Regions from separate parts of the Rhizobium sp. CC-YZS058 genome, predicted to be linked through region 4. Evidence: predicted binding sites of a transcription regulator. Region 4 holds the regulator's gene; each other region holds the start of a gene.
The links. The regulator LexA, encoded in region 4, represses DNA repair genes until DNA is damaged. The targets are predictions, from matches to a motif close to TGTTCNNNNTGTGTTCNG.
Positions count from the first base shown of each region.

Region 1: the regulator LexA is predicted to act here: its motif matches at 4,220-4,237, upstream of U8330_RS16575 (DNA recombination protein RmuC).
Region 2: the regulator LexA is predicted to act here: its motif matches at 1,676-1,693, upstream of U8330_RS21285 (DUF2461 family protein).
Region 3: the regulator LexA is predicted to act here: its motif matches at 3,282-3,299, upstream of ruvC (crossover junction endodeoxyribonuclease RuvC).

Region 1 covers NZ_JAYESJ010000001.1:3,456,940-3,464,458, reverse strand. The annotation lists gene U8330_RS16595 (Hsp20 family protein) at 1-263, opposite strand, end outside; gene U8330_RS16590 (nucleoside hydrolase) at 537-1,481, shown strand; gene U8330_RS16585 (hypothetical protein) at 1,552-1,947, opposite strand; gene U8330_RS16580 (ribokinase) at 2,048-2,947, opposite strand; gene U8330_RS16575 (DNA recombination protein RmuC) at 3,015-4,187, opposite strand; gene def (peptide deformylase) at 4,321-4,845, shown strand; gene U8330_RS16565 (AraC family transcriptional regulator) at 4,881-5,498, shown strand; gene fmt (methionyl-tRNA formyltransferase) at 5,549-6,484, shown strand; gene truA (tRNA pseudouridine(38-40) synthase TruA) at 6,484-7,227, shown strand; gene U8330_RS16550 (hypothetical protein) at 7,240-7,519, opposite strand, start outside.
Region 2 covers NZ_JAYESJ010000003.1:122,610-130,128, reverse strand. The annotation lists gene U8330_RS21295 (DSD1 family PLP-dependent enzyme) at 1-783, shown strand, start outside; gene U8330_RS21290 (ABC transporter ATP-binding protein) at 1,080-1,577, shown strand; gene U8330_RS21285 (DUF2461 family protein) at 1,742-2,392, shown strand; gene U8330_RS21280 (spore photoproduct lyase family protein) at 2,397-3,461, shown strand; gene U8330_RS21275 (ANTAR domain-containing response regulator) at 4,144-4,737, shown strand; gene U8330_RS21270 (CmpA/NrtA family ABC transporter substrate-binding protein) at 4,763-6,043, shown strand; gene U8330_RS21265 (CmpA/NrtA family ABC transporter substrate-binding protein) at 6,392-7,519, shown strand, end outside.
Region 3 covers NZ_JAYESJ010000001.1:581,766-589,284, reverse strand. The annotation lists gene U8330_RS02775 (hypothetical protein) at 1-2,660, shown strand, start outside; gene ruvC (crossover junction endodeoxyribonuclease RuvC) at 2,724-3,239, opposite strand; gene U8330_RS02765 (LLM class flavin-dependent oxidoreductase) at 3,387-4,403, shown strand; gene U8330_RS02760 (YebC/PmpR family DNA-binding transcriptional regulator) at 4,486-5,232, opposite strand; gene U8330_RS02755 (MBL fold metallo-hydrolase) at 5,353-6,198, opposite strand; gene U8330_RS02750 (TIGR00282 family metallophosphoesterase) at 6,318-7,142, opposite strand; gene U8330_RS02745 (5-formyltetrahydrofolate cyclo-ligase) at 7,120-7,519, opposite strand, start outside.
Region 4 covers NZ_JAYESJ010000001.1:1,903,916-1,911,434, forward strand. The annotation lists gene U8330_RS09030 (AEC family transporter) at 1-597, opposite strand, end outside; gene U8330_RS09035 (cytochrome c biogenesis CcdA family protein) at 605-1,354, opposite strand; tRNA gene U8330_RS09040 (tRNA-Lys) at 1,723-1,798, shown strand; tRNA gene U8330_RS09045 (tRNA-Cys) at 1,944-2,017, opposite strand; gene U8330_RS09050 (hypothetical protein) at 2,139-2,261, opposite strand; gene U8330_RS09055 (hypothetical protein) at 2,374-2,616, opposite strand; gene lexA (transcriptional repressor LexA) at 3,149-3,886, opposite strand; gene U8330_RS09065 (hypothetical protein) at 4,010-4,228, opposite strand; gene U8330_RS09070 (hypothetical protein) at 4,426-4,797, shown strand; gene U8330_RS09075 (hypothetical protein) at 4,903-5,184, opposite strand; tRNA gene U8330_RS09080 (tRNA-Asn) at 5,393-5,467, shown strand; gene U8330_RS09085 (hypothetical protein) at 5,564-5,743, shown strand; gene U8330_RS09090 (deoxyribodipyrimidine photo-lyase) at 5,884-7,332, shown strand; gene U8330_RS09095 (NAD(P)/FAD-dependent oxidoreductase) at 7,329-7,519, shown strand, end outside.

The DNA of each region.
Region 1 (7,519 bases), 1.6 Mb from region 4:
TAGTCGCGGTCCTCCACTTCGGTCTGGCGACCGCGGATGATCAGCTGGTTCTCCTCCACCGTGACGTCGAGATCGTCCTCGGAGAAGCCCGCCACGGCAAGCGTGATTCGCAGGAGATCCGGCTCGCCTGCGAGGCTGCTGCGCACGCGCTCGATATTGTAGGGAGGGTAGCCGTCATTGCCCTTGGCAATCCGCTCCAGGGTCTTTTCCATCGTGTCGAAACCCAGCATCAGCGGGCTCGAAAAAGGCGTCACGCGCGTCATGTCTCGTCCTTGAAAATGCAAGCGACAGGGACGGACCTGCACGGCAGCCTCCGTCACGGCGGAAATATGGGTGGCGGACGGCACTTCCGCAAGCGGCGCGCCGAGCCACAGGTGCCGCGTCACGGTGAATTGAGGCCGTCGGTGAGCGAGAAAGCGATTGCGGTTCGCAGGGCGATGCGGCACGCATGAGCCGAGGCGACTGGGCGCCTGCGGTTCGGGGCGAACCCGCGCGGGCCAGCGCATGTGACAACGACGATGGGAAAGGACCCGTGCATGAGCCAGCCGAGAAAGATCATCATCGACACCGATCCCGGGCAGGATGACGCCGCGGCCATCATGCTGGCCTTGGCAAGCCCGGAGGAGATCGAGGTTCTCGGCATCACGGCCGTCGCCGGCAATGTGCCGCTCAGCTGGACGCAGCGCAATGTCCGCGTCATCTGCGAGCTCTGCAGCCGGCCGGACATCAAGGTCTATGCAGGCGCCGACCGCCCGCTCAAGCGCCCGCTGATCACGGCGGAATATGTGCACGGGGCAACAGGCCTCGACGGCCCGACCCTTCCCGAGCCGACCATGCCGCTTCAGGAGGGGCATGCGGTCGACTTCATCATCGACACTCTGCGGCGCGAACCGGAAGGCAGCGTCACGCTCTGCACGCTCGGGGCTTTGACCAATATCGCGCTCGTGCTGCAGAAGGCGCCCGACGTCGCATCCCGCGTGCGCGAGCTGGTTATGATGGGCGGCGGGTTCTTCGAGGGCGGCAACATTACGCCCGCCGCCGAATTCAACATCTATGTCGATCCCGAAGCGGCCGACATGGTCTTCAAATCCGGTATCCCGATCGTCATGATGCCGCTCGATGTCACGCACCGCCTGCTGACGCTGAAGGTGCGGGTCGACAAGATCCGGGCGATCGGCACGCGGCCGGCCGTCGCCATGGCCGAGATGCTGGACTTCTTCGAGCGGTTCGATGTGGAGAAGTACGGCACAGATGGTGGGCCGCTGCATGATCCGACCGTGACGGCCTATCTGATCCGGCCGGAGCTCTTCACCGGTCGCGACTGCAATGTCGAGATCGAGACCCAGTCCGAGCTGACCGTCGGCATGACGGTGGTGGACTGGTGGCAGGTGACCAAGCGGCCGCACAATGCCAAGGTCATGCGCTTCGTCGACGATCAGGGCTTCTTCGACCTGCTGACCGAGCGTCTAGCCCGGCTGTAGAACAGGACGACGCCGCGCTTCGCTTCGGACGCGCGGCGTGAACAGGCTGCGATCGGGCCGCAGCCCCGTCTCAGAAATAGTTGCGCCACCAGCTGCGCGGCTCGGACTGGGTGGCGGCACCCAGTGCATAGCCGACCACCATGCCGAGCGCGGTCGCCAGAATCACGACGCCGCCAATGCCGACAGGATGTTCGCGGGTCGCTTCCGCCACGGCGCTGCCTTCGGCCTTGACCTGCTCAAGGGCGCGGCGGGCATGCGGGAGAGCGGCTTCATAGGCCTCGTTGGCGCGGTCGCGGGTGTCGCTATAGGCGCGGGCGCTCTGGGCAGAGATGATCTTCGACAGGCGGGAGACTTCCTCGCGAAGCGCAGTGATTTCGGAATCGGCGGACGGTGCCATCAGGGTTCTCCAATGCGGCACTTCGGCGCGTGAGTTCAGGGTGCGGATGCGCCGAATGCCAAGGTTCATTTAAGACGTCCCTTAACGCCGCTCCGCCTGCATTGGTTCCGATAGCGCACAGCGCATCCGCAGGCTGGTCACGCACCGTCTCAGCAGACGAGCGGCGCCCTCAAAGGGCGGCGTCCACCTCGCTTGCCAGCGGGATCGCCGGTTGGGCGCCGGGCTTCAGGCAGGCGAGCGATCCGGCAATCGCCGCGCGCGACAGCGCCTCTTCAAAGGCGAGACCGGCATCGAGCCCCGCCGCCAGATAGCCACAGAAGGTGTCGCCGGCGCCCACCGTGTCGACCGGCTCGATCACCAGCCCCTTGGCACGGTAGAAGGCACCTTCGTGAAGGGCGATGACGCCGTCCGCGCCGAGCGTAACGATGACGGTCTGGCCGGTTTCCTCGACCAGCGTGCGCATCGCAAGTTCCCGCTCCTCGGAGGAAAGGCGGTCTCGACCGGCCAGGCGCTCGAACTCGGTTTCGTTGGCAACGACGATCGCCGCCATGCGGCCAAGGGCGGCGGCGTGCTCGGTCAGCGGCGCGATGTTGATGATCGAGCGGATCTTGCGGGCCCGCGCCTCCGTCAGCGCCGTCTCCACCGCGCCGGTCGGGATCTCGAGCTGCAGCACCAGCGTGTCAGTGGGCGACAGTGCGGCGACGGTGGCGCGCGCATCGGCGTCCGTCATGGTGCCATTCGCCCCGGCCACGACGACGATCATGTTCTCCCCGTCGCCGCCGACCAGGATATGGGCCGTGCCGGTTGGCAGATCGGCGGTCTTCACCGCGCTCAAATCCGTTCCCGCTGCCCGCATCAGGGCCAGCGCGTCCTTGGCGAAACTGTCGGATCCGACGGCCCCGGCCATGCGCACGCCGGCGCCGGCGCGTGTCGCCGCCAGCGCCTGGTTGGCACCCTTGCCGCCGGCGGCGGTGGAAAAGCCGTTGCCTTCCACCGTTTCGCCCGGCTTCGGCAGCCGCGCCGTGGTGGCGATGAGATCCATATTGATGGAGCCGAACACCGTGATCATAGGAACCTCCCGCTGACATGCCTTCTGCGCCGTTCCGACGCATGGGGCGCGACACTGCCCGAGCCGATCAGTCCTCGTCAACCACGCGCAGCTTCAATGCGCCGAGCCGCGGTTCGGCGGCGGGGGCCGGCTGTGCCGCGGGCTCGCCGAGTTCCAGCGCCTCGATCCGGGTGCCGCGGCGCTTTACCTTGTCGGAGGAGATAAGAATATCGTCCACATCCTTCTGCGTGGCGGTGAAGTGGCCGTGGAGCTTGCGCACCCGGTCGTCCAGCCGCGTCAGATCCTCCATCAGCCGGACCACCTCGTTCTGGATCAGATGTGCCTGCTCGCGCATCCGCTGGTCGCGCGAGATCGACTGCACCACCTGGATCGACAGCATGAGCAGCGAAGGCGAGACGATGACGACCCGCGCCTTGTGCGCCTTCTGCACCAGGCTTTCGAAATGCTCGTGGATATCCGCAAAGATCGATTCGGAGGGAACGAAGAGAAAGGCGGTTTCCTGGGTTTCGCCGGCGATCAGATATTTGCTGGAAATATCGCGGATATGGACATCCATGTCCCGCCGGAACTGCTGGGCGCTCGCGCGCGCCAGCTCCGGATCCTTGGCTGCGCGCATGGCGTTCCAGGCTTCCAGCGGAAACTTGGCGTCGATCACCAGCTGCGGCTGCCCGTTCGGCATGCGGATCGTGCAGTCGGGTCGGGCGCCGTTCGAAAGCGTCGCCTGGAAGGCATAGCCGCCCTGCGGCAGGCCATCGGCGACGATCGCCTCCATTCTACCCTGGCCGAAGGCACCACGCGTCTGCTTGTTGGCGAGAATTTGCTGCAGCCCGGCCATGTCCTTCGCCAGCGTCTGGATATTGGTCTGCGCGGCGTCGATCACCGCCAGCCGCTCCTGCAGGCGGCGCAGGTTCTCATGCGTCGTGCGGGTCTGCTCGCCGATCGTGGCGCCGATCCGCTGGGTCATCCCGTCGAGGCGCTGGTTGAGCGACTGATTGAGCTCGGACTGGCGGCTGCCGAAGATCTCGGCCAGCGTCGCCATCCGGCCCTGCATTTCGCCCTGGGCTGCCAGAAGCGCCGCCATGCGCTGGTCCGATTCCACCGCGCGGCGGCGGGCACCCCGCGCGGTGACAGCCAGAATGAGGAGGGCAAGAAGGACGAGTGCGCAGACGGCGAGCGCAAGGAGAAGACCAGCCGGCGGCAATCCGGTGGCGGCGGCGAGGGGAGAAAGCAGCTCTGTCATGGCATGAGGCTAACAGGATCGCAGGCAAATTCCAGATCAAAGCAAGAACATCGAGACGTTTTGCGCGCGATTTCAGCGATTGGCCACCGTTCGAACAATTCCCAGGCCGGAAAAGATCGGTTATCAGAGCGCCATGACCATCAAGCCGCTCATCATCCTTCCCGATCCCGTCCTCCGCCAGGTCTCCGCGCCGCTGGAGCGCGTTGACGACGCCGTGAAGCGGCTCGCCGACGATATGCTCGAGACCATGTATGATGCGCCCGGCATCGGCCTTGCCGCCATCCAGATCGGCGTGCCGCGCCGCATGCTGGTGATCGACGTGGCGAAGGAGGGCGAGGAGAAGGCGCCGCAGGTCTTCATCAATCCGGAAATTCTCGGCTCCTCCGAGGCGCGCTCGACCTATGAGGAAGGCTGTCTCTCGATCCCCGACTATTATGCGGAGGTCGAACGTCCGGCTGCCATTACGCTACGCTATCTCGACCGCGAAGGAGCGGAGCGGCAGATGGAGGCCGATGGCCTGCTCGCCACCTGCCTCCAGCATGAGATCGACCATCTGAACGGCGTGCTGTTCATCGACCATATTTCCAAGCTGAAGCGGGAAATGGTCATCCGCAAATTCACCAAAGCGGCGAAGATGCGCGGGTCGAAGGCGATCTGACAGGCCGAGCCGCACGAAGCCTATCGGATCGTTGCATGCAACATGCTGCCGCGGATCGCGATCTCCGGCTTGGCGCCTTGCGTGTTGGGCAGCCGGCTGTCGATCCGGGATGCGGTCGCCTCCATGACATAGCTGATGGCCGTGCCGACGGTGGCGGCCTCGTCGTTTCCACGGGAACAACGATCAGCCTTGCGCTCTTTTCCTGGGCGGCCGCCTTCGCGGAACCGGGAGGGGCGGATCGTCCGCCCTTGCCGGAGGAGGAGGATGCCGAGCGTTCCGGCGACGCGACGGGCGGTGCGGATCTCGTCGCAACCGCCGAGGATGCGGCGATCGCCGCGGAGATCGATCGGCTGATGCTGGAGACGGCGCTCTACCGCGATCTCGAACTGAACCTCATGCGTCTCGCCCGCCGGGTCAAGCGACCTGCCCGCGCCGTTTCGCAGGCCATCAACCGGGTGCATGGAATGTCGGTATCAGCTTACGTGAACGGCCTGCGGGTCGCCCAGGCGCAGGCGCTGCTCATTGAGACCGACATGCCGGTGACGCAGCTGGCGCTCGAGGCCGGGTTCATGACCAAATCCAACTTCAACCGCGAGTTCCTGCGCGTGGCGGGCGTGAGCCCGAGTGCCTTCCGGGCGGCAAAAAAGGCTTGATCTATGGCGCGGAAGGGGGTTTGAACGATCCTCCAACACGGGACTGCGCCATGTCGCTTCGCATCATCTTCATGGGAACGCCGGATTTTTCCGTGCCGACCCTGGCCGCGCTTGCCGAGGCCGGCCATGAGGTCGTGGCCATCTATACCCAGCCGCCGCGCCCCGGCGGGCGGCGTGGGCTCGATCTGCAGAAGTCGCCCGTTCACCAGGCGGCAGAGCTGCTCGGCAAGCCGGTACTGACGCCCGTGAACTTCAAGGACGAGGCGGACCGCGAGACCTTTCGCGCCTTCGAAGCGGATGTCGCGGTCGTGGTTGCCTATGGCCTGCTGCTGCCGCAGGCCATTCTGGAGGGGACCCGGCTCGGCTGCTACAACGGCCATGCCTCGCTGCTGCCACGCTGGCGCGGTGCCGCGCCGATCCAGCGGGCGATCATGGCCGGCGACCGGAAAACCGGCATGATGGTGATGAAGATGGAGAAGGGGCTGGACACCGGCCCCGTGGCCCTGAGCGAGATCGTGCCGATCCAGACCGACATGACGGCCGGCGAACTGCACGACCGGCTGAAGCTGGTCAGCGCCCGGCTGATGCGCCAGGCGATGGACCGGCTCGAAGCGGGTGCGCTGGCGCTAACGCCGCAGCCGGAAGAGGGCGTGCTCTACGCCGCCAAGATCGACAAGGGGGAAACCCATATCGATTTCTCCCGGCCGGCCAGGGAGGTTCACGACCATATTCGCGGCCTTTCCCCCGCGCCCGGCGCCTGGTTCGAGCTGGAGGTGGGTGGTCGGCGCGAACGGGTCAAAGTGCTCGGCTCGACAATCGAGACGGCAAGCGGGACGGTCGGCACGGCGCTGTTCGACGATCTGACGATCGCCTGCGGGCATGGCGCCGTGCGGCTGACGCGGCTGCAGAAGGCCGGCGGCAAGGTGCTCGATGCGGAAACCTTCCGCCGCGGCACGCCCGTTCCGGCCGGAACAAGGCTGTTCTGATGCCGCGCTTCCGCATGACGGTGGAGTATGACGGCTGGTCCTATGTCGGCTGGCAGCGGCAGGAGAACGGCGCTTCGGTTCAGGGGGCGATCGAAGGCGCGATCCTGCGCCTGACCGGCGAAACCGTGTCGATCCGTGGCGCCGGGCGCACGGATTCCGGCGTTCACGCGCGCGGGCAGGTGGCCCATGCCGATCTTTCCCGCGACTGGAAGCCGGACACGCTGCGCAATGCGCTCAATGCCCATCTCGGCCAGGCCGGCGAGCAGGTGGCGATCCTCGATGTGGCGGCGGTGGACGAGGGGTTCGATGCGCGCTTCTCCGCCGTCCGCCGGCACTATCTGTACCGCATCCTCTGCCGCCGCTCGCCGCCGGCGCTGGAGGCGCGGCGCGTCTGGTGGGTGGTCAAGCCGCTCGATGCCGCGCGCATGCACGAGGCGGCGCAGGTGCTGACCGGCCAGCACGACTTCACCACCTTCCGCTCCGCCCATTGCCAGGCCAACAGTCCGGTGCGCACGCTGGATCGGCTGGATGTGACGCAAGACGGCGACGTGATCGAGATCCGCGCCAGCGCCCAGAGCTTCCTGCACAACCAGATCCGTTCGCTGGCCGGGACGCTGAAGCTTGCCGGCGAGGGCAAGTGGAGCGTGGAAGATGTCCGTGCCGCGCTTCAGGCCCGCGACCGCAAGGCCTGCGGCCCGGTGGCGCCGCCGGAGGGGCTCTATTTCATGCAGGTGGACTACTGAGCCGCGCTTCGCTCAGGGCGGCAGCAGTTCGAAGAAGCGCTGCAGCATGTTGCCGACCATCAGCGGCGGCAGGACGAGAATGACGCAGAGCGTGCTCGCCAGCAGCGTCTGGTTTTCCCCCGTCACGGCTTTCAGGACACGGTAGGTGGCGATCAGCATCGCGACCAGCAGCGTGATCGACAGCATGGCGGAAAGCCCCTCGCTACCCGGAACGACGAGACGGATCGCCGCCGGCAGGGCCATGCCGTAGAAGACCGGGATCGACAGCCAGTTGGTCGAGACGATGATGGCG
Region 2 (7,519 bases), on a different contig from region 4:
ATGGCCGTCTGCGTCGATGATGCGGACAATGTCGCCGATCTCTCGCGGATCATGGCGCGCCATGGCGTCTCACTCGACGTGCTCGTCGAAATCGACTGCGGCGCCGGGCGATGCGGCGTGGAGCCGGGCGCATCGGCCGTGGCGCTGGCGCAAGCGGTCGATGCTGCACCGCATCTCGTTTTTGCCGGCATCCAGGCCTATCACGGGAAGGCGCAGCACATAGCGGATCCCGCCGAGCGACGTGCGGCCATTGCGGCCTCGACGGAGAAGGCTGCCCGGACCGTCTCCATGTTGGCCGACGTCGGCTTGATTTGCCGCATTGTCGGCGGGGCAGGCACCGGGAGCTTCGACCTCGAGGGGACCTCCGGTCTCTATACAGAGCTGCAATGCGGCTCTTATATCTTCATGGACGCGGATTACGCGCGGATCATCGGGCAAGGGGGTGGTCCGCTTGGCGGCTTCGAGCATGCGCTCTTTGTTCTGACATCGGTGATGAGCCGCGCTGCACCCGGCCGCGTCGTCTGCGATGCCGGGCTGAAGGCCCATGCTGTCGATAGCGGCCTGCCAACTGTCTTCGGCCGCCCCGATCTTGCCTTCAGCGGAATATCAGACGAGCATGGCCAGATCGACGACCCGGCAGGTACGCTTCGTCTTGGCGAGCGGCTCAAACTCGTGCCGGGCCATTGTGATCCTACCGTCAATCTCCATGACTGGTATGTCGGCCTGCGCCGCGATCGCGTCGAGACGCTCTGGCCGGTGACGGCACGCGGCAAGATCTGGTAGGGCTCTCAGGGCGAGATCATGCCCTTGAACAGGCATGGTGGACAGCGCCCGAGCCTCGTCGACCGATCCTCCCGTCGCGCGCCAACGACGGGTGCTGTCGAGACGACATTCGGCCGTCACCTCGCCACTCTGCGGATCGCCGATACGCCGAGCAGACGTCGTTGACGGTCCCAAGACTGTCTGGGCGACCGCAACCAGAACCGACATATTTACAGCGCGACGACCATTCAGACCTTCTGCCCTGCAAACGTCACACACCCGAAAGACGCAATCAAAATACCTATAATCTCCATCATATGCTGCGAAAGGTCATTTTTCCCTGGCTGGTGCAATGGGTCATCGCGTCCTTGCGGATCGGCATTGGCCTTTCGCTGATCGGCGCCGTCGTGACAGAGCTGATCGGCTCCTTCGAGAACCATCTCCCGCACGAGCTGTCGGGCGGCATGCGGCAGCGCGTTGCCCTCGGCCGTCTCATGGCCTACGAGCCGCACCTCTATCTGCTTGACGAGCCGTTCGGTGCCTTGGATTCGCAAACCAAAGCCGCCATGGGCCGAGAGCTGCTGCGCGTCTGGTCCCGCCACAAGGCGTCCGTTCTCTTCGTGACTCATGACATCGAAGAGGCTGTCACGCTGTCCGACCGCGTCATCGTGTTCTCCTCCAGACCAGGCCGGATCAAGCTCGACCTTGCGATCGACCTCGAACGCCCGCGCGATCCCGTCGCGCTGCGAAGGAATGCCCGTTTTCGGGATTTGACGGAGCGGGTCTGGGCGTCGCTCGATCATTTCGAGATCTGACACGGCCAAGGTGGCGACAGGGCCGCCGTCCGGTCTCCACCCGCAAGCGTCCCCGCAACGACCGGTCGGTCAGCATACAGCGGCTTCGAACATATTTCTGTTCCTTTTCTGTTCCAGTGCTGCGTCAAGAGTGCGAGCAGTGGTAAGGTGCGTTCGGAACGGAAATGATCGATCAATCGACCTTGAACTTTCTGTCGGAGGCTTCCTGCGATCAGGGAGCCGAGTGGCTCAGCGACAACGAGAGCCGGCTCAAGTCCGCGCGGCGTGACCTGATGGAGTTGACATCGCAGCTGATCGCACGTGCCGGCTTGCTGGATCCTCGCATTATGGAAGCCAACCTTGACCCGCGAAAATGCCTGGCCAGAGCACCGATCGCGAAGGGAATAGGGTCGATTGCCGTGCGGGTATCGCGCTCGAAGAATGCGGCCGCGACCTACTTCATGCGGATTTCACCCGGCTGTTCCTACAGTGGGGGCGGCGCGTTGTTGCCTCCGCCGCGCCTCGCCCGCATTCTCCGGCAAACGATTGCGAGCCATACCGGGAAATGGCGAGGCATCGTCGAGGGTCCGCTGTTCCGAACATATTTCCCGAATGGCCTGACCGGTGGACACGATGCCGATGCCAAAGGCTATGTCAAAAACCATGATGCGCTCGATTTTTTCAACCTGAAGAACTTTGGTGCCTGTCGCAGCGTTTCGGACGAGAGATTGATGTCCACCAGCCTGGTAGAAGAAACCGTCAAATCCTTCGCCGCTGCCCGCGCCCTGGTCGATTACATCAATCGTGCCACGACGAGGCTTCCCGAGGCTGGATAACCGCATGGCGCTTCCCCGCACACTGATCGACCCCACGCTGATCTACATGGAACCGACTGTTCGCGACTATCCTTGCGGTCGCGAGGTCCTTGCCCGGTTTCCCGACGCAAAGCGCGTCGAGGTCGCAAGCCATTGGAACATCCCGCAACTTTCGGATCCAGCGCTCGCCGAGGATTGGCTTAAAGTGAAGCGCGACACGCTGGTCCTGGGTGTCAAGAAGGGTGTTGCCATGCGGCCGAATGGTCGTTCGGCCGACTTCATCGCGCCGTCATCATCCAATGGGTGCGCGATGGCGTGTGCCTATTGCTACGTCGGGCGGCGGAAAGGCTATGCCAATCCGATCAGCATCTTCGTCAACATCGACGATATCACCCGTGCGCTGACCCGCCATGCCAAGAAGCTCGGGCCAAAGACGGAGCCGAACACGATCGATCCGATCGACTGGGTCTATGACCTCGGCGAGAACGGCGATCTCTCGGTCGATGCGTCTCTGTCCGACAATGTCCGCGATCTCGTCGCAGCGTTCCGTTCGATTCCCGGCGCCAAGGGCTCGTTTGCCACCAAATATGTCAACCGCGACCTTCTCAACTACGATCCCCAGGGCCGCACGCGGGTTCGCTTCTCCCTCATGCCCGAAACCATCGCCAAGATCGTCGACATCCGTACCTCGCCCATGAGTGAGCGGATCGCCTCCATCAACGACTTCGTCGCAGCAGGATACGAGGTCCACGTCAACTTCTCGCCGGTCATCGTCCATGAAACCTGGGAGGCGGAATGGAAGGGCCTGTTTTCCGAGCTTAACGACGTTCTTTCGCCGGCAGCGAAAGCGCAGCTCAAATGCGAAATCATCTTTCTCACGCACAATGAAGGGCTGCACGAGGTCAATCTGCAATGGCATCCTCGTGCGGAAGAGTGGCTATGGCGGCCAGACATCCAGGAGCAGAAGTGGAGCCAGTCCGGCATGCGGAACCTGCGCTATAAGGCGGCCTGGAAACGGCAATGGCTCGATCGTTTCATCGGTTGGCTCGGTGACGCCATGCCTTACTGCGAGGTTCGCTACGCGTTCTGAGAGGAGAGGGTTCAATCTTGCTTTGGACCTTCGCCGTTCGACTTTCGCAGACCTTGATCCGATCGATGATGACCAGCACGCCGACATGGCCGGCCTCTTCGGATGGACATCTCTGATCGGTGCGTCGAGATCGGGACCGAAGCGGCGAGGTGATATCGGTCAGCTTCGCCGGCCCGGATCAAGGGAAGGAACGAGATCTGGCAATTGGCGGGATGTATCAAGTCGCCCGGTGCCTAAACGGCAAGCGTGGCAGCCCCAGTCGCGGCGACGGGAAGACTGGTCGTCCAGCGGAAAACCGGGCGCCAGCCGCCTTGCTCTTGAATGAAGGGCCAGAGCCGCTGCAGTCCAGATGTGATGGTAAGGTCGAGTGGTCGAGCCTTCGTCAGGAGAGACCGATCAACAGAACCTGTTCTCCGAGAGGTCGATGAGGAAAACTGGCTCGAAAATTGCGTGCGTTCAGAAAATAGATGAGGGGAACCGAGCGCGTGTCACCTCGAGCCCAGTAGCCTTGGACGTTGGCGTGTCGTGACGAGGCACGAACAACGATGATGATTGCAGATGAGGGGGAGGATGTGATCGCCATACCGTGGAGACGCTGTGCTTCTGGATTCAGGCTGCGTCCTGCGTCCTGCATAGGCATCGCTGTTCTCAAACACGCAACGGCGGCAGGCCTCCGTTGCCGATGACGAAGAAATCCATTGATCTGAGGATCCTGGTCATCGATGAAAACACCATCCGCGCTTCGATCATCGAGGAGGGATTGAAGGAGGCAGGGCATCTGCAGGTCAGTGTGATCCACGAAATGCAGGGGGTGGCACGGCTGATCGAGACGATGGATCCCGACGTGATCATCATCGACATCGAGAACCCCAATCGGGACATGATGGAGCACATGTTCCAGCTGACCCGCATGATCTCTCGGCCGATCGCCATGTTCGTCGATCGCTCGGACACGGCGTCCATCGAGGCGGCGGTCGATGCCGGCGTCTCGGCCTATGTCGTCGACGGGCTGAAGAAGGAGAGGATCAAGCCGATCCTCGACATGGCCGTCAGCCGCTTCAACGCTTTCAGCCGCCTCCAGCGCGAGCTGGCCGAAGCGCGGACGGCGCTCGAGGAGCGCAAGGTCATCGAGCGCGCCAAGGGGATCCTGATGAAGATGCGGGGCCTGAGCGAGGAGCAGGCGTTCGCCCTGCTCCGCCAGACCGCGATGAACGAAAAGAAAAAGCTGGCCGACATCGCCCAAAGCGTGGTGACGGCGGCAGGGCTGCTGCTGTGATCGCGGCCTGGAAGGGAGACTGCAGGTGAACGAGAGGATTGCGACCGGCTCGATCGACACGCTCATTCCGGCACCCGTGCGCGGCGCCGGCAGGGAGCAGAAGACGCTGAGGGCAGGCTTTATCCCGCTGATGGACGCTTCGATCCTGATCGTTGCGGCGGAGCAGGGGTTTGCCGAGCGAGAGGGACTGCGCCTCGATCTGGTTCGGGACGTCACCTGGGCCAATGTCCGCGATCGGCTCGCCTTCCGCCAGTTCGACATCGCCCATATGCTCTCGCCGATGCCCGTTGCCGCCATGCTGGGCTTGGGCTCCAATCCCTCTCCCACCATCGCGCCCTTCTCGCTTGGCCGCGGCGGCAATGCGATCACGCTGTCCGTCCGGATCTTCGAGCAAATCAAAGCCCTGACCGGACTTGCCGATGACGCCGATGCGCGTGCGACGGCCAACGCCCTGGCCGCCTTGCTCGCGGACCGACGCGCGCGCGGCGAGGCGGTGCCGACCTTCGGCATGACCTATCCCTTCTCCTCGCACAATTACGAGTTCCGTTACTGGCTTGCCGCCGGGGGCATCGACCCGGATCGGGATGTGAAGCTGGTGGTGGTTCCGCCGCCCCTGACCTCGGATGCGCTCGCCGCAGGCGCGATCGATGGCTTCTGCGTCGGCGCACCGTGGAACATGATCGCATCCGAGCGAGGCACGGGGCGCATCGTGGCGGCCAAGCAGGATATCTGGCCGCTGGCGCCGGAGAAGGTGCTGGGCCTGCGCCCGGATTGGGCCGCGGCCAATGCCGATACGGTCTCCCGCCTCATCGTCGCGCTCGATCGCGCCGCGCGCTGGTGCGACGATCCCGACCATCACACCGAGCTCGCCGAGATCCTGAGCGCGCCCGCCTACCTTGCCGCACCGACGACAATCATCCGGCGCGTGCTCAGCGGCGAGTTCAGTCTCGATGCGCAGGGTACGAAACGGCATATCCCCGACTATTTCCTCTTCCACCGCGGAGCCGCCAACGATCCGCGTCCCGATCAGGCAAGCTGGATCTACAGCCAGATGATCCGCTGGGGACAAACCGGTTTCAGCAGCGAGGGCGAAGCCGGCGCCAGGAGCGCGTTCCGGCCCGACCTTTACCGCGCAGCACTTGGCAATGAGGCCGATCTCGCCGATCCTGCGTCAGAGCGAGGACCGGGGGGCTATGATGGCTTCCTAGACGGCAGGCTCTTCGATCCCGCCGATCTCAACGCCTATGTCGAAGGTTTCCCCGTCCGCACCACCTTGCCCGCGGATGGGGACGCGGGCGAAACCTGATTGATCGGTCTGCACAGAGCGCAGGCATTTGCATCCGATAGGCGACTGCAGATCGTGCAACAGGCCTTTCTGCCCGCGCGATAAGCGCAGCTAACTCCGCGGAACACGAGCCGGTCCTCTGGTTTTTCGCCTAGCATTCATCTGGCATAGGCCTTGCATCGCTCTTTCCGTCCACGATCAACGGCGATCGCAGGACGGATGAGCGCCTCACCCGGCGCAGATAACCATCAGACACCGACGTCGCAGGCTTCCTCGCTGTCCGGCCCTTTCGCCAGGCATCAGCAGGAAAGCACGCGGCGTTTTTTTGTTTTTCCGGATCTCCGTCGAACGCCAGAGGGGCCAAGAACCATGACGAAGAACACAGGACCGAGCATTTCCCGCCGTCAGATCCTCAAGGTAAGCGCCGCTGCGGCTGTCGTCAGCGCTGTGCGCGCGGCCTTCCCCTCGGGCGCCTTTGCCGCGGGACGTGGGCCGGAAGTGCCAGGCATCAAGCTCGGCTATATCGCGCTGACCGATGCGGCACCGCTCATCATCGCCAAGGAGAAGGGACTGTTCGAGAAACATGGCCTGCCGGATGTGGAGCTTTTGAAGCAGGCTTCCTGGGGTGCCACGCGCGACAATCTGGTGCTCGGCGGTGCGGCGAACGGGATCGATGGCGCCCATATCCTCACCCCCATGCCCTACCTCATCTCGACCGGCAAGGTGACGCAGAACAATGTGCCGGTGCCGATGTCGATCGTGGCGCGCCTCAACCTCGACAGCCAGGGCATCTCGGTTGCCAAGGACTATGCCGGCACGGGGGTTCAGCGTGACGCATCGAAGCTGAAGGACGCCTTCGCCGCCAAGAAGGCGGCCGGCGGGGAAATCAAGGTCGCGATGACCTTCCCTGGCGGCACGCACGATCTCTGGATCCGCTACTGGCTCGCAGCCGGCGGCATTCATCCGGACAAGGACGTCTCGACCATCGTCGTGCCGCCGCCGCAGATGGTGGCCAACATGAAGGTCGGCAACATGGACGCCTTCTGCGTCGGCGAGCCATGGAACGAGCAGCTCGTGAACCAGGGCATCGGCTTCACCGCCTGCACCACTGGCGAGCTTTGGAAAGGCCATCCGGAAAAGGCGCTCGGACTGCGCAGCGATTGGATCGAGACGAACCCGAACGCCGCGAAGGCGCTGATGATGGCCGTGATGGAGGCTCAGATCTGGGCCGACAGCATGGACAACAAGGAAGAAATGTCGGTCATCCTCGGCAAGCGCCAGTGGTTCAACGTGCCGCCGAAGGACGTCGCAGGGCGGCTGAAGGGCACGATCAACTACGGCAACGGACGCGTCGTCGAAGGGTCCGGGCTGGAAATGAAGTTCTGGAAGGACCACGCCTCCTATCCCTTCAAGAGCCATGATCGCTGGTTTCTGACCGAGAACATCCGCTGGGGCAAGTTCGCGCCGGATACGGACATCAAGGGGCTGGTGGACAAG
Region 3 (7,519 bases), 1.3 Mb from region 4:
CCCATGCCGCTCCCGAAGAGCCGGATGTCTTCGACGACACCCCCGCGGCGACCGACTTCGAGCAGCCTCCGGTTCCCTATGATGTGTCCTCCGCCGAGCAGCGCGATCTGCCCGCGACGACGCATGCGCCGGAACCCGAAGCAGACACCGAACCCCACGAAGAGCCGCACGCCGAGCCGGCACCGCGCGAGCTTCCGCCCGCACCCGTGATCCTGCCGGTTGCCGTGGCGCCCGAGCCCGTCGCGCCGGAACCCAGCGAACCGCAAAGTTGGGACGAACCGCCCGCCTGGGCCGAGACACCGGCCGAGGACGAGCCCGCCCAGAACGGCTGGCCGGAGGTGGAAGCGGTCGAGAATCGCTCTCCAACCGCGCCCTATGACGATCGCGCCTCCGACGCATCCGCGGAAGAGCACCCGCCGGTTGAAGCCTACGACCCGATTGTGGCTCCCACGCCGCATGGCGACGAGACCTATTGGGAAGAGCCGCGCCAGGAAGAGTCCCCCGAGGAAGAGCTCAGAGAGGAAGAGTTCCGAGAAGTTAGGCCGCACGAAACCGCCAGCAATGCAGCGCTGGCAGCCGGCACAGTGGCCGTTCCTGTCGCTCTTGCCGCGCATGACCCGAACGACGAGCCCGTCAGGGATACGGACGCCCCGTCGCCGATGGTTCATGAGGACCAGTCGGCGGACAATCCTGTCGATCCGGCGCCGACCCCGGTTGAAGCCGAGGTCTACGACGAAAACGATGCGGAGGCGCTGCCGGCCGAAGAGGACGACCATTGGGCGCGTGAAGAGCAGACGCCTTCGCCTGCCTTTGACCATGCCGATCCCGTTGCCGATGCCGAGCCCGTCGTGGCAATGCCATCCGCGTCCTATGATCTCGACGACCATATTCGCGCGCCCGTTTCCCAGCCGGTGGATGTCCCGATGGCGCGTGACGAACCGGCCGCCATGCCGTCTGCCGAGTGGGAATTGCCCGAATGGCAGGATTCCGCCCCCGGAGATTCGCGCGCCGTCGAACCGCATCCGGTCGTCACGGCGCATGTGGAGCAGCCCTGGACGCAGCCTGTCGACGAGGACGCGATCCTCGACGAATTCGAGGCACTGGCCGGTTCCGGCGTCACCGCTACGCCTGTTGTTGCCCCGCCTGCAGCCGACGCCATCGACGCGCGCTCCCACGAGCCCGTTTCGCCGGTCGAGATCGATCCCCTGGACCTGCCGCCGGTTTCCGGTGGTGTGACGCCGGACGGCGAGCCTGCCTCCAGCTGGTCGCTGGACGAGGCCGACCCGTTCCACCAGCCGACCCGCGAAGCCGGTGACGCCAGCGCCGACAGCGCGATTTCCGACTGGTCCTGGCCGGTGGATCGAAGCGCCGTCACTTCAGCTCCGGTCGAGGAAACCGAAGACAGCCGCCGCGAGAGCTGGGACGAGATCGACGCCCTGCTCGGCGCCGGAGCGGCCGGAACGGCCGCCGGCGCCGCGGCCGGCGCCTATGAAAGCCCGGCAGCGTCTGCCGAACCGGCGCCCATGGCCCGTCCCGCATCTTATCGCGCCGAGCCGAAGAAATCCGCCTTCAGCGTCAAGCGGATCCTGACGACGGTCGTGCTGCTGCTGCTTCTCGGCGGCGGCGGCTATGCCTATTGGATGAATCGCGACACGATGAACGGCTGGATCGCCGAGCTGGTCGCCTCCGTCAATACACCGCCGCCCCAGCAAACGGTGAACGGCACCAATTCAAACGGCACATCCACCACGGCTGCAAGCGGCGGCGGCAGCACGACGCCTGCGACCGAGGTGGCCTCGGCAACACCGAGCAACAAGTTTACCCAGCGGCTTCAGCCGGACGGCACCGAAGTGGATGAAGGCCCGGCCCAGGTGGCCGGCAGCGCGCCTCAGAACGAGGAAGGCAAGTCCGTCGCCGCGCAGACGGAAGCAAGCCGCCCGACCGAGACAGCCGATGCCGGCGCCACAGCGGCACCGGAGGCCACCACCACGGATGCGCCGGCCGCCGATGCCGGGGCAACACCGCCGGTGACGACGGCGCCTGCTGCCGATACGACCGCGCAGACCGCGCCGCCGGATCAGACGACGACGCAGATGCCGGCCGGCGCGCAGAAGATGTTCCTCTACGAGGAGCGGCTGGGCCAGACAGCGCCGACCGCGATCGAGGGCGGGGTTGCCTGGTCCTTGAAGGAGGAAGCCCCCTCCGAGGGCCAGCGGCCGGAGCCAGTCATCCAGGCGCAGATCAGCGTGCCGGATCGTGGCCTGACCGCGCTGATGACGATCAAGCGCAACGCCGACAGCTCGCTGCCGGCCAGCCACACGATCGAATTCGTCTTTTCCCTGCCGGAAAACTTCGAAGGCGGCAGCATCGACAGCGTGCAGCGCGTGGCCATGAAGCGCACCGAGCAGGACCGCGGCGATCCGCTGATCGCCGTGCCCGCGAAGATCACCGACGATTTCTACATGATCGCGCTGAACGACTTCCCGGAAGCGGTGACGACCAATCTCGATCTCCTGCGCACCCGCAACTGGATCGATATTCCACTGACCTACCGCAACGGCCGCCGGGCGCTGCTGACGCTTGAAAAGGGTCCGGCCGGCAGCGACGCCTTCGACAAGGCGCTCGCCAGTTGGGGCACTGCCCGACCGGCCGGCCAGTAAAGCCGCAGACGAGCCGCGCGCGGAAAATCCCTTCCGCGCCGGCTGGCACAGGTTCATTTCTGATCAGGCAAGCATCGCCGCGATTCGGCCCTTGAGGCTCTGGCGGTTGTGGGCATGGCAGATGGCAATGGCCAAGGCGTCGGCCGCATCATTGCCCTTGAAGGTCGCCTTCGGCATCAGCACCTTCAGCATCATGTGGATCTGCTGCTTCTCGCCGTGTCCGACGCCGATCACTGCCTTCTTCACCGCATTCGGCGCATATTCGGCGACCGGCAGGCCGGCGCGGGCCGGCACCAGCATGGCGATACCACGCGCCTGACCGAGCTTCAGCGTTGCCACGGCATCCTTGTTGACGAAGGTCTGCTCTACGGCCGCCTCGTCGGGCTGGAAGGCATGCACCACCTCCGCGAGACCGTCATGCAGTTGGCAAAGCCGGGACGCGAGATCCATGTCGCCATCGGAGGTAACCGTTCCGGAATCGACGAAGCGCAGCGAATTGCCGAGCGATTCCACGATGCCCCAGCCGGTGCGGCGGAGGCCCGGATCGATGCCGATGATGCGAATCGCTGCGGTCTGCATATGTCACTCCTAGTCAGGATGGCCGAACGCTGCCAGTAAAATGTGAACAAAGGGGAAACACCACCACGCGGCGAAACCTTCCTCTTTAATTCCGCTTTTGGCGCGCCTACATGAACGGGACTGCAGGTCAGACCGAAGGCACGTCCCATGATCCCCTTTTCCCTTCTCGATCTCTCGCCGGTCACCGAAGGCAGCAGCATCGGCGATGCGCTGAACAATTCGCGCCGGCTGGCGCAGGAGGCCGAGGCCCACGACTATAAGCGTGTCTGGCTGGCCGAGCACCATGGCATGATCGGCATTGCCAGCGCCGCGACCGCGCTGGTCATCTCCCACGTCGCGGCCGGCACGAAGAGCATCCGCGTCGGCTCCGGCGGCATCATGCTGCCCAATCATTCGCCGCTGGTCATTGCGGAGCAATTCGGCACGCTCGAGGCGCTTTACCCAGGCCGGATCGATCTTGGGCTTGGGCGCGCGCCCGGCACCGACATGCGCACCGCGCAGGCGCTTCGCCGTAATCTCGAAGGGAGCGGCAACGACTTCCCGAACGACGTGGTGGAACTGCAGGCGCTGCTCGGCCCGGCCCAGCCCGGCCAGATCGTGGCAACGCCGGGGGCCGATGCGCAAGTTCCGATCTGGCTGCTCGGCTCCAGCCATTACAGCGCGCAGCTGGCCGGCATGCTGGGCCTGCCCTTTGCCTTCGCGTCGCATTTCGCGCCGGACATGCTGTTTTCCGCGCTGGAGATCTACCGCGAGCGCTTCGAGCCATCGGCCGTTCTCGACAAGCCCTATGCCATGGTCGGCATCATGGGGGTCGGAGCGGAAACGGACGATGAGGCTGCTCACCTCTTCACCTCCATGCAGCAATCCTTCTTGGCCTTGCGGCGCAATGCGCGCGGCAAGTTCCCCGCCCCGGTCGACAGCATGGAGTCACGGTGGAATGCGGCGGAGAAGGCGTTCGTCGACCACGCCATGACCTATGCGGTCGTCGGCGGCCCGGACACGCTAAAGCGCAAGCTCGGCGCCTTCCTAAAGCAAACCCAGGCCGACGAGCTGATCGTCTCCATGCCGATCTTCGATATGGAGGCGCGCTTGGCCTCGGTTCGCCATTTTGCTGCGGCACGCGACGCGCTGGCCGGCGACGCGAGCGCCAGCCGCGCGGCGTAAGGCCCAGAACTTTGTCGGTAAAAAAAGAGCGCGCCCCGGTCTGCCGGTGGCGCGCTCTTTGCAGTTCGGAATGGTCGGTCGCTCAGGCCGAAAGCTTGGCGAGCACTTCGTCCGACACTTCGAAATTGGCGTAGACGGTCTGGACGTCGTCATCGTCTTCCAGCGTCTCGATGAGCTTCATCAGCGATTCCGCCCGCTCTTCGTCGACGGGGATCGTGTTCTGCGGCTTCCAGATGGCTTTCACCGTTTCTGCCTCACCGAGCGTGGCCTCCAGCGCCTTGGACACCTCGCCGATATCCTCGAAGCCGCAGATGATGGTGTGGCCGTCCTCGTCGCTGGTCACATCGTCCGCACCGGCTTCGATGGCCGCTTCCATCACCGCATCCGGGCTGCCCACGGAGGCCTTGTAGGTGATTTCGCCGACGCGATCGAAGGAGAAGGAGACCGAACCGGTTTCACCCAGCGCCCCGCCGCCCTTGGTGAAGGTGGAGCGGACCGAGGAGGCGGTACGGTTGCGGTTGTCGGTCAGGGCCTCGACGATGACGGCGACGCCGCCAGGGCCGTAGCCTTCGTAGCGGACTTCGTCATAGCTTTCGCCATCGGCGCCCGATGCCTTCTTGATGGCGCGCTCGATATTGTCCTTCGGCATGGACTGGGCCTTGGCGTTCTGGATCGCCAGGCGCAAACGGGCGTTCATGCTGGGGTCGGGCAAGCCGGCCTTGGCGGCAACGGTGATTTCGCGCGCGAGCTTGGAAAACATCTTGGAGCGCACGGCGTCCTGGCGCCCCTTGCGGTGCATGATGTTCTTGAACTGTGAATGGCCGGCCATGGCGCCCTCTTGCGGTCGTCTTATCGGGTTTTCGGGATGCCGGGCCTTATATGGCGCGCGGCGCCATCCGTCCAGCCGCGCGCGCCCGGTTTTTGCTGCGAAGACTGCGCCTGCGCGCCCTCACATGCCCTGGAGAACGACGATCTGCGGCTTGCTTGGCAGGCTGTTCAGCGAGACGGTGATACTCGGGCTATCGGCGAAGCGGCGGTCGAAGCCGGGGCCGAACAGGTCGAGAAAGCGGGCGACCTGGGGGCCGGGCCGATGCATGGGCAGGATGATCGCCGAACGCAGACGCTCAACCACCCGCACCATGCTTGCCGCGCCCATGGTCAGGCCGCCATCGACCGGCACCATCAGCACGTCCAGCCGGCCGATCTCGGCATAGTCGCTGTCGTCGAGCTCGTGATGGAGGTGGCCGAGATGGCCGATGCACAGGCCCGCCACCTCGAAGATGAAGATCGAATTGCCATCCGGCTCCATCGCGCCATAGCCGGAGCGGATGTCCGTCGTGACATTGCGGATATAGGCGTCGCCGACCACCACATCATGATCGGCGGGCTGGCCCTCCTCGCCCCAGCCGTGCAGCACCGTCTTGATCTCCGGCCCGGGCGTCAGCGTGTAATGCGTCGAATGCGCCTTGTTCATCGTCACCACGTCCGGCGTGCGCGGCGGGCGGTGGTAGCCCGAGTAATCCGTGGCGATGGAGATCCCACCCGGCGTTTCGATATGGAAGGTGGAGTGGCCGAGAAGAGTGAGGCGGACGGTCCCCTCTTGCGTGGCAGCGATGCGGACGGGCGGGGTCGAGGGCCCGGGACTGTAGCGGGCGAACATGACGTTTGGCAGCGCTTCGGCGATCGCCTGGCACTGGCTGACGGCCGATGCCGGCTGCGCCGCGGCCGGGCGCGCGAGGGCCAGGAGGGCGAGCGGAAGGAGAAGACACAGGTAGACGGCATTTCGCGGCATCATGCACCTCACCCACTCTGTCAGCGGGGCAGAGGATAGACCCGCTTCAGAATGGGTAAAGCCATGGAGAGCCGGCCCCGCGTCACAATCGCGTCATTGCAGCCGGTGGGAGCCGCTGGCCGTCACGCCCAGAAGGGCGGGATCGTTTCGCCGAGCCGCGGGCCGATGCGCAGAGGAGCCACGGCTTCGGCGAGGCCGGTGCGGTCGGAAATCTCGACGCCCACGCCACAGAGCGTCGCCGGGCCGGACGCCGCTTCGAAGCGGCCTTTCGGCATCTTGGAAATGAAGCGGTTCAGCGGCTCTTCCTTGTCCATGCCAAGCGAACTGTCGTAATCGCCGCACATGCCGGCATCGGAGAGATAGGCGGTGCCGCCGTTCAGGATCTGGTGATCGGCAGTCGGCACATGGGTATGCGTGCCGACGACGAGGCTGGCGCGCCCATCGACGAAATGGCCGAAACACTGCTTCTCGCTGGTCGCCTCGGCGTGGAAGTCGAAGACGATCGCATCTGCCTGCTCCTTCAGCGGACAGGCCGAAAGAATAGCCTCGGCCGATTTGAAGGGATCGTCGAGTTCGGGATGCATGAAGACCCGGCCCATGATGTTGGCGACGAGCACGCGGGCCCCGTTGCGGGCAAAATAAAGCCCGGAGCCGCGCCCCGGCGTGCCGGAGGGATAGTTCGCCGGCCGCAGAAACTGGTCATGGCGCTCGCAGAACACCACGGCCTCCTTCTGGTCCCAGACATGGTTGCCCGTCGTCACCACATCGGCGCCGGCATTGATGGTTTCGAGGAAGATCTCCTCCGTGATGCCGAAGCCGCCGGCGGCGTTCTCGCCATTGACGATGACGAAGTCCAGCTTCAGATCGGAAACAAGGCTCGGCAGCTTTTCCCAGACCGTCGTGCGGCCGGTCTTGCCCACCATGTCACCGAGGAACAAAAGTCTCATATCGTATCGATCCCGCTTCCATTATCCGCAGCCCGTGCTCGGTCAGGATGGCGTCGAGCGGAATGTCATGCGGTTCAAAGGGTACTGATGCCACTTCCTGGCAGGCAAAGGCAATCCCGATCAGCCGCGGACGACGCCCGAGCGCCATGAGCCGGGCGATCGCGCGGTCGTAATGCCCCGCGCCATAGCCGATGCGCTGGCCGGACGCATCGAAGGCGGAAAGCGGAACGAGAAGAATGTCCGGTTCGAGAACCGCCGCCTGCGCATCCGGACCCAGGGTGCCGAAGCCGGTCTTGACCAGCGCCGCGCCCTGCAGAAACTCGCGGAAGACGATGGTTTCGCGGTCGAGCACCACAGGCAGGCAAAGCCGCGCGCCG
Region 4 (7,519 bases):
CAGCCGGTCGAGAGCGGCCGGCGGCTGCAGGTGCAATCCGGCGGCGCCGACGCCGATCAGGGTCGCCAGGATGAAGGGATGCAGCAGGATGCGCCGCGCCACCTGGCCGGCCAGCCGAAGCGGGCGAGCGGTCTCTCCGCCGGCGAGCGCCATCATCGCCGGAGCGGCGATGAAATGGGCGACATTCTCGAAGGAGAAGATGAGGGCAACCGGCACGGCCGCCTTCTCGCCAAGCGCCAGCAGCGCAATACCCGGTCCCATATAGCCGATATTTCCATAGCAGCCGGCCAGGCCCTGAACCGTCGATCCGGCGATTCCATTGCCGCGCACCAGCCGGGAGAGAAGAAAGACCAGAAGGAAGACAGCGTAGGTGGCCGCCAGATCGACCGCGATGAAATCGAACCGCGCGAGTTCCTCGATCGGCGTACGGGAAATGAGCGTGAAGAACAGGGCCGGCAGGGCGAGGTAGAGGACATAGGCGTTCAGCCAGGCAAGACCATCGGCCCCGGCATGGCGCAGCGGCGTGAAGCGCGCGGCGAGATAGCCAAGCAGGATGAGGCCGAAGAACGGGAGAACGAGCGCGAGAAGCGAGGCCACGGTCGCCTCACCCGATTTTCATCAGGATGGGAAAACTCTCCTGGAACCAGATCGCGACGCTGCTGACGAAGCCGAACAGGAAGGCGAGGCCGGAAAGCACCAGCAAAGCGCCCATGATCTTTTCCACCAGTCCCAGGTGTCGGCGAAAGCGGGTGAGGAAGCCCATGAAGGCGCCGGAGAACCCGGCCGCGATCCAGAAGGGAACGGCGAGGCCGAGCGAATAGACGGCGAGAAGCGCGGCACCCTGCCCCACAGTGTCGCGTGCCGCGGCAACGCCGAGAATGGTGCCGAGAACCGGACCGATGCACGGCGTCCAGCCGAAGCCGAAGGCGAGACCCATCACATAGGCGCCGGAAAGCGTCGCCGGCTTGCCTGCGCCCTGGAATCGGGCCTCTCGGGCAAGCAGGGGGATGCGGAGGACGCCCAGAAAATGCAGACCCATCAGAATGACGACGAAGCCGCCGAGCCGCGACAGCACGTCCATGTGCTGGCGCAGCAGCATGCCGAGGCTCGACGCACCGACCCCGAGCGCGACGAAGACCGTGGCAAAACCGAGCGTGAACAGCACCGCGGTGACGAACACCGCCCGCCGCACCTGACCCGCAGCCGCCGGGCCGCCGCCTTCGCGGAACTGATCCATCGATACGCCCGCCATATAGCAGAGATAGGGCGGGACCAGCGGCAGCACGCAAGGTGACAGGAAAGAGAGCGCCCCGGCGAGAAGCGCATAGACGATCGGGATTTCGGCAATGGCCACCGGCAACTCCTGGCATGTCAATCGAACCGACGTCGCGCCGCGCCAAGCCCGCGCCGGCATGAAGTCACTGGCGGGACCGACCATGGCCGCACCCCTGCCAGCCCCTCCCCTCTACCGCTCCCATCGCCCCTTGGAAACCGTCTCACCCTCCCTGCGGCAACACGACCGGGGATCGCGCGACGAGGGATTGGACGATCAGGATGAACGGCGTCGCGAAGGTCCGCCGGCGGAATGCTGCTGGGGAGTCGCGCTCGGTCGCTGCCGAGAGAGGCCGATGGAAAAACAGCGAAGAGGCTTTTATGGGTTGACCCCGCGGGCCGGCCTATGCATATCTCCGCCCACTTTCGCCGGCCGTGCCGGATCTGGAAGAGCGCGTAGCTCAGTCGGTAGAGCAACTGACTTTTAATCAGTAGGTCCAGGGTTCGAATCCCTGCGCGCTCACCATCTTCGTCAAATTACGAAAAAAACACGCAAATTGAACGGGACTGGCGGGCATCGTTTGCGGAGCCGGGAGATGCGCCGTCCCCTTCGCGGATGGCGCGGCCAAACGATGGCAACAATCAAACTTCTATCATGATGTGGAGAGTTTTGGAGGCCTCGCCCGGAATTGAACCGGGGTACAAGGATTTGCAGTCCTCTGCGTCACCACTCCGCCACGAGGCCTCACAGGCTCATAAACAAGCCGTGGCGTGCGTTTAGAGCCATCCGCGAGAAATCGCAAGAGGCAAGCCGGTGCGGGCCGCACTTTTCCCCGCCCGCGTCTCCTCGCCCATGACGCGACGGATCAGAGGCTCGAAACCGCCTGCGGGTTCATCAGCGGCACTGCCTGACCGATGTCGTTGTTGGCGTATTTCAGCGCAAGGATGGAAAGGACGGAGACGATCATGCCAACGAAGATGAAACGCATGGAGATACCCTTTCGGCAGGCCGCGCCAGGGATGGCAGCGGGAGGCAAACTGGAATGGTGTGTGGTCGTGTTCTGAAGAAGCGAACGGCAGCAGTGGATCGGGACGATCCCGCTAGTCGAAATCGCCGATCTCGCCGGCTTGGAACAGAACGACGGGCGCGCTGCTTTCACCGACGGCCGGGCTCGTGTCCCGGCGCAGCGCGACAGCGCCGGCATGCTGGTCAGCCAGGCGAAGGGCAACGTGCCTCGCTTCATCTTCGCTCGCCGCGGAAATCGTCGGCTCGACCAGGGCCAAGCCGCCATCCGGGGCGCGGTCGAAGGCAAGCACTTCTAGGACGGCGTTTGTGCCGGGCATGGTCATGTCCCCATCCGGCGATCATCATGTCCGCCGTTCGAATTCGAGCAGCAAACGTGCCAAAGGGCTTGCGGTTCCGCAGCCAGGCACGATCCCTGCACAAGCTTGCCGTGCAACAAGCGAATGGCTCGCTTCGATGAGCGCGGACGGACGGGCGCGAGAGTGGATGCGGGAGACCGGTCGCAAAGCCCGCAATGCCGGGAAGGCGAAACGCAGGCTCTCTCGTCCAGCATCGGTCGCGGAGATCGCCATCACCCGCGCCACCCTTCTAAGGGACGGACGGCGCGCTAGGTCTGGTCGAGGAGCGAGCGCGCCGCGATCGTAAGCAGTAGGCAGCAGCAGGCGCGCCCGGGAGGTTCGGCATGGCACAGGAATGGCCAATGTTTATTCTGCAGGCCGTCGTCGTCTTCGGCGCCGTTGGCATGCTGTTCATCCGCGGCGATGGCGATATCGACCGACGGTGACGGTCTGAAAGGCGGACCGAGCAGGCTGGGAGGCAGGCACGGCCTGCCTGCCCTTTTCCCGTGAACCGTCAGTGGTAGCGGCGGATCAGGCCGACCAGAAGGCCCTGGATCTTGACCCGCTCGGGGCCGAAGATTCGCGTCTCATACGCCGGATTGGCGGCTTCGAGTGCGATGGAGGCGCCCTTTCGGCGGAAGCGCTTCAGCGTCGCCTCCTCGTCATCGACCAGCGCCACGACGATCTCACCGGGGCTCGCGCTGTTGGCGTTGCGGATGATGACCGTATCGCCGTCGAGAATACCGGCCTCGATCATCGAATCGCCTTTGACCTCGAGCGCGTAATGTTCGCCGACGCCGATCATGTCGAGCGGCACGGCGATGTCATGCGTGTTGTTCTGGATCGCCGAGATCGGCACACCCGCTGCAATCCGGCCCATGACCGGAACGGAGACGCTGTTGTTGTCGTTGCCCGGCGCAACGGGCCGACCCCGCGCGGACGGTGCGGCGGCGGGCGCGGCCGGCTCCTGCCCCAAGCTTCCCTGAATGACGCTCGGCGAAAAGCTGCGGCGCGGTTCCTTGCTCGGGGCGCCATAGGCCTCCGGCAGCCGTATCACCTCCAGCGCACGAGCCCGGTTCGGCAGACGCCGAATGAAGCCGCGCTCCTCCAGCGCGGTGATCAGCCGGTGAATGCCGGATTTGGAAGCGAGCGCCAGCGCGTCCTTCATCTCGTCGAAGGAGGGGGGAACACCGGATTCCTTCAGCCGCTCATGGATGAAGATCAAGAGTTCCTGTTGCTTGCGCGTCAGCATGGCGAGGCTCCGGAATCGCTGGAAACAAATCAAGAACGAGACTAGCTGTTCCTTATGTGTTCCACAAGGCCCTCAATCAGCGAAAAACGGATCGCGTTTCGAGCCCACGAGCACCGGCCGACGCTAATGGTAGAAAAAGCAGACGCAGTCCGCCCTCTCCTCATTCTCGCGTCCCCACACCCGCGCCGCCAGCCTGTTGCTGGCGCCCGTCTCGTCGAGGGGCACGCCGAGCAGCGTGACAGCGGCGAGCTTGGCGTTGACCGCCTCGACGGCAATGGTCTGGCCAACCTGGTGCACGCCCTCGCGCGGGGTCCATGTAAAGAATTGAACGGAATACTGCATGTCGTCCTCCCGAATGCAGACAGGTCGCCCGCTTGCTCCTCCGCAAATCAGCGACATGCTTTCTCTATCACGAATCGAGTCGCGACGAAATGGGAAGGGAGAGAGACTCGCGATGCCGAGGCCTGCGGGAACACAACAGGCTTGGTTGCGTTCTTCCAGCAATCAAACCGCCGGCTGAGCCGGCCTGAGGAGACATCATGGCCAAGGTAGTCGACGAGCGCGGCGACGTGCGCAACACCAGCGAACTGAACAAGAAGGTGACCCTTTCCCCGACGGAAGCCCGGCAGGGCAGACAGGGTTCGCCGGTCTTGAAGGTGCTGATCGGCGGACTGGTGCTCGCAGCCCTCGCGTGGGGAATCGCGGAATTTTACGGCGAAAGCGTCGACAACGACGCCGCGACCACGCGGCAGACGGCTCCGGCAGCGACACCGAACGATACGAGCGCCACAACCCCGAACCAAGGCACGGTCGATAATACGCCGCCGGCTGGCGAAGCCATGCAGCCGGCTCCCGCCGATCGCGATCCTACACCGCAGACCGGGAGCGGCGGCGCGGCGCAGCAGCCGTAAGCTCTCTGGTTGACGGGTACACCGGCCCGTAGCAGCTACGGTCGTGAAGTCTCACATGGCCCGCCTCGTGCGGGCCATTGCCTTTTCAGCGCTTCAATCGGTGACTTATGACGATGCCTGTTCCTTCGCCTGCCGGCGTCGACCCCACCAGACGGCAAAGCGGCGGCGTCGGCGCCTGACGCTGGCGAAGTCGTGCGACAGGACGATCAGGCCGACGGGGATCATCCAGAAGCCGAGGATCGGCAGGAAGCCGAGACAGCCGAACAGCACGAACAGGACCCCGATCAGCACCCGCAGCCAGCGGGAGCGCGGCAAGCGAATCCGCCATGACCCCAGCTGAAGATGCGGCGGCGCCGCGGGACGAACCCGGTTTTCGGCATCCGACATGCCTCTTCCTTTCATTTCGTTTCACACGGCATCCCGCGCCTGCGTGGGCGCGCCGCCGTCTCGCGCGGCAATAGCCCGTCTCTCGGGCCGCGCGGGATGCGCAGCGAAGATGGGCATTCATCCACAGGGCGGCAAGTTTTTTTGAAAAAGCGCTTGGCAAATCGAGAAAGCGTTTGTAATAGCAGCATCACTTCTGCGGCGCAGATGTTCCCTGGTAGCTCAGCGGTAGAGCATTCGACTGTTAATCGACAGGTCGCCGGTTCGAATCCGGCCCGGGGAGCCATTTACTGGCTCTTTCCTTCCCTAATCCCTTCATCCATCCTCTCCGGGAACTATCCGTGCAGTCCCGCCTTCCTCTTGTCTTTGACGGAGGTGGACGATGGTGGATGAGAAGCGGACGGACGTCGAACAATCGTCGCCGAAAGACGTGATTGAGCGAGCGGATGAGGCCGAGCAGAAAGAAGATGCGCCTGTCGCACCTCCTTTCGCAGTCCCCAGCGGCACACCGGACGAGGCGGAACGACCAGTGGTCAACCCTGTGACGGGCGGGGCGCTCTGACGTCTGCCGTCTCAGTGAGCTCGGCATCATTCTTGAAAAGTCGTTTCGGATAAACGCAGCAACATCTTGTTTTTCCGTGATCCCTGATCCACCCCTTCTCGTCTGCCGTAGACAGCGGCGGATAGAGGATGGCGGGGACAATGGCGAAGGCACAGCGGGCGGAGACGGGAACGGTCATCCTGTGGTTCCGAAAGGACCTGCGGACCGATGACAATCGTGCGCTCGCCGCCGCGGTCGCTTCCGGGCGCGCCGTCCTCCCTCTTTACATCCTCGAGCCTGGCGAATCCGGCCCCTTGGGCGAGGCACAGGCCTGGTGGCTGCATCATTCCCTCGCCGCCCTCAGCGACGACCTGAAACGCCTTGGCGCGCCGCTGATCCTGCGCCGTGGCGAGGCGATCGACATCGTGCCGAGATTGGTCGAACGAACCGGTGCGTCCGCCGTCTACTGGAACCGCCGCTACGACCCGGCGGGCGCAGAGATTGATACGGCGCTGGAGGCTGCGCTTCGCGAGAAGAGCATCGAAACGGAAAGCTTTGCCGGCGCACTTCTCCACGAACCTACCAAGGTCCGCACCAAGACGGGCGGGCCCTACCGCGTCTACACCCCGTTCTGGCGGGCGCTCGAAGCTGCGGGCGAGCCGGAGGAGCCGATCGAGGCGCCGCGATCGATCACCGCCCCAAAACATCTGCCGAAGTCCGATGCGCTCGAGGCTCTCGCTCTGCTGCCGCGGCTTGACTGGGCCAACGCCTTTTCCGACCTCTGGACGCCGGGCGAAAAGGCCGCTCAAGCCCGGTTGAGACATTTCCTCGACGATCTCATCGGTGGCTACACGGCAGCGCGCGAGAACACCTGGGAGGACGGCACCTCCCGCCTCTCGCCCCATCTGGCATTGGGCGAACTCTCGCCTCGCCGCGTCTTTCACGCCACCCGCGGCCTCAAGCACGCGCCCGAGCGCGAGGTCGTCACCTTCCGCAAGGAGCTGGTCTGGCGCGAGTTCGCCTACCACCTTCTGGTCCACAATCCGGACATGCGGTGGGAGAATCTCAACCGAAAATATGACCGGCTCGGCTGGCAGGATCACTCCGGAGACTTTACCGCCTGGACGAAGGGCCTCACCGGCTATCCGATCGTCGATGCCGGAATGCGCCAGCTCTGGCGGCACGGGATCATGCACAATCGCGTGCGGATGATCACCGGCTCCTTCCTCGTCAAGGACCTGTTGATCGACTGGCGGCGCGGCGAGGCCTGGTTTCGCGATACATTGGTGGATGCGGACCCGGCCAGCAATGCCATGAATTGGCAGTGGGTGGCGGGCTGCGGCGCCGATGCCGCCCCCTTCTTCCGGGTCTTCAATCCGACCACGCAGGGCGAGAAGTTCGACCCGCAGGGCCGCTATGTGCGCGAGCACGTGCCGGAACTGGCCCGCCTCCCCGACAAATACATCCACCGGCCTGCCGAGGCACCGGCATCGGTGCTGAAGGAAGCCGGCATCACGCTCGGTAAAACCTATCCCTCGCCGATCGTCGATCATTCCAAGGCCCGCGATCGTGCGCTGGCCGCTTATCGCACTCTCAAGGACGCCGCATGACACTGTCTCCGCCCCTCGCCTTTTCGAGCAACGGCCCTTCGGCGGACACGGGACGACGACTGTCGATCGCGGTGATCGGGTCGGGCGTCTCGGGCACCTCGGCTGCCTGGGCGCTGGCCCCGGTCCATGACGTAACCCTTTACGAGAAGGACCACCGGCCGGGCGGCCATACGGCGACCGTGGACAT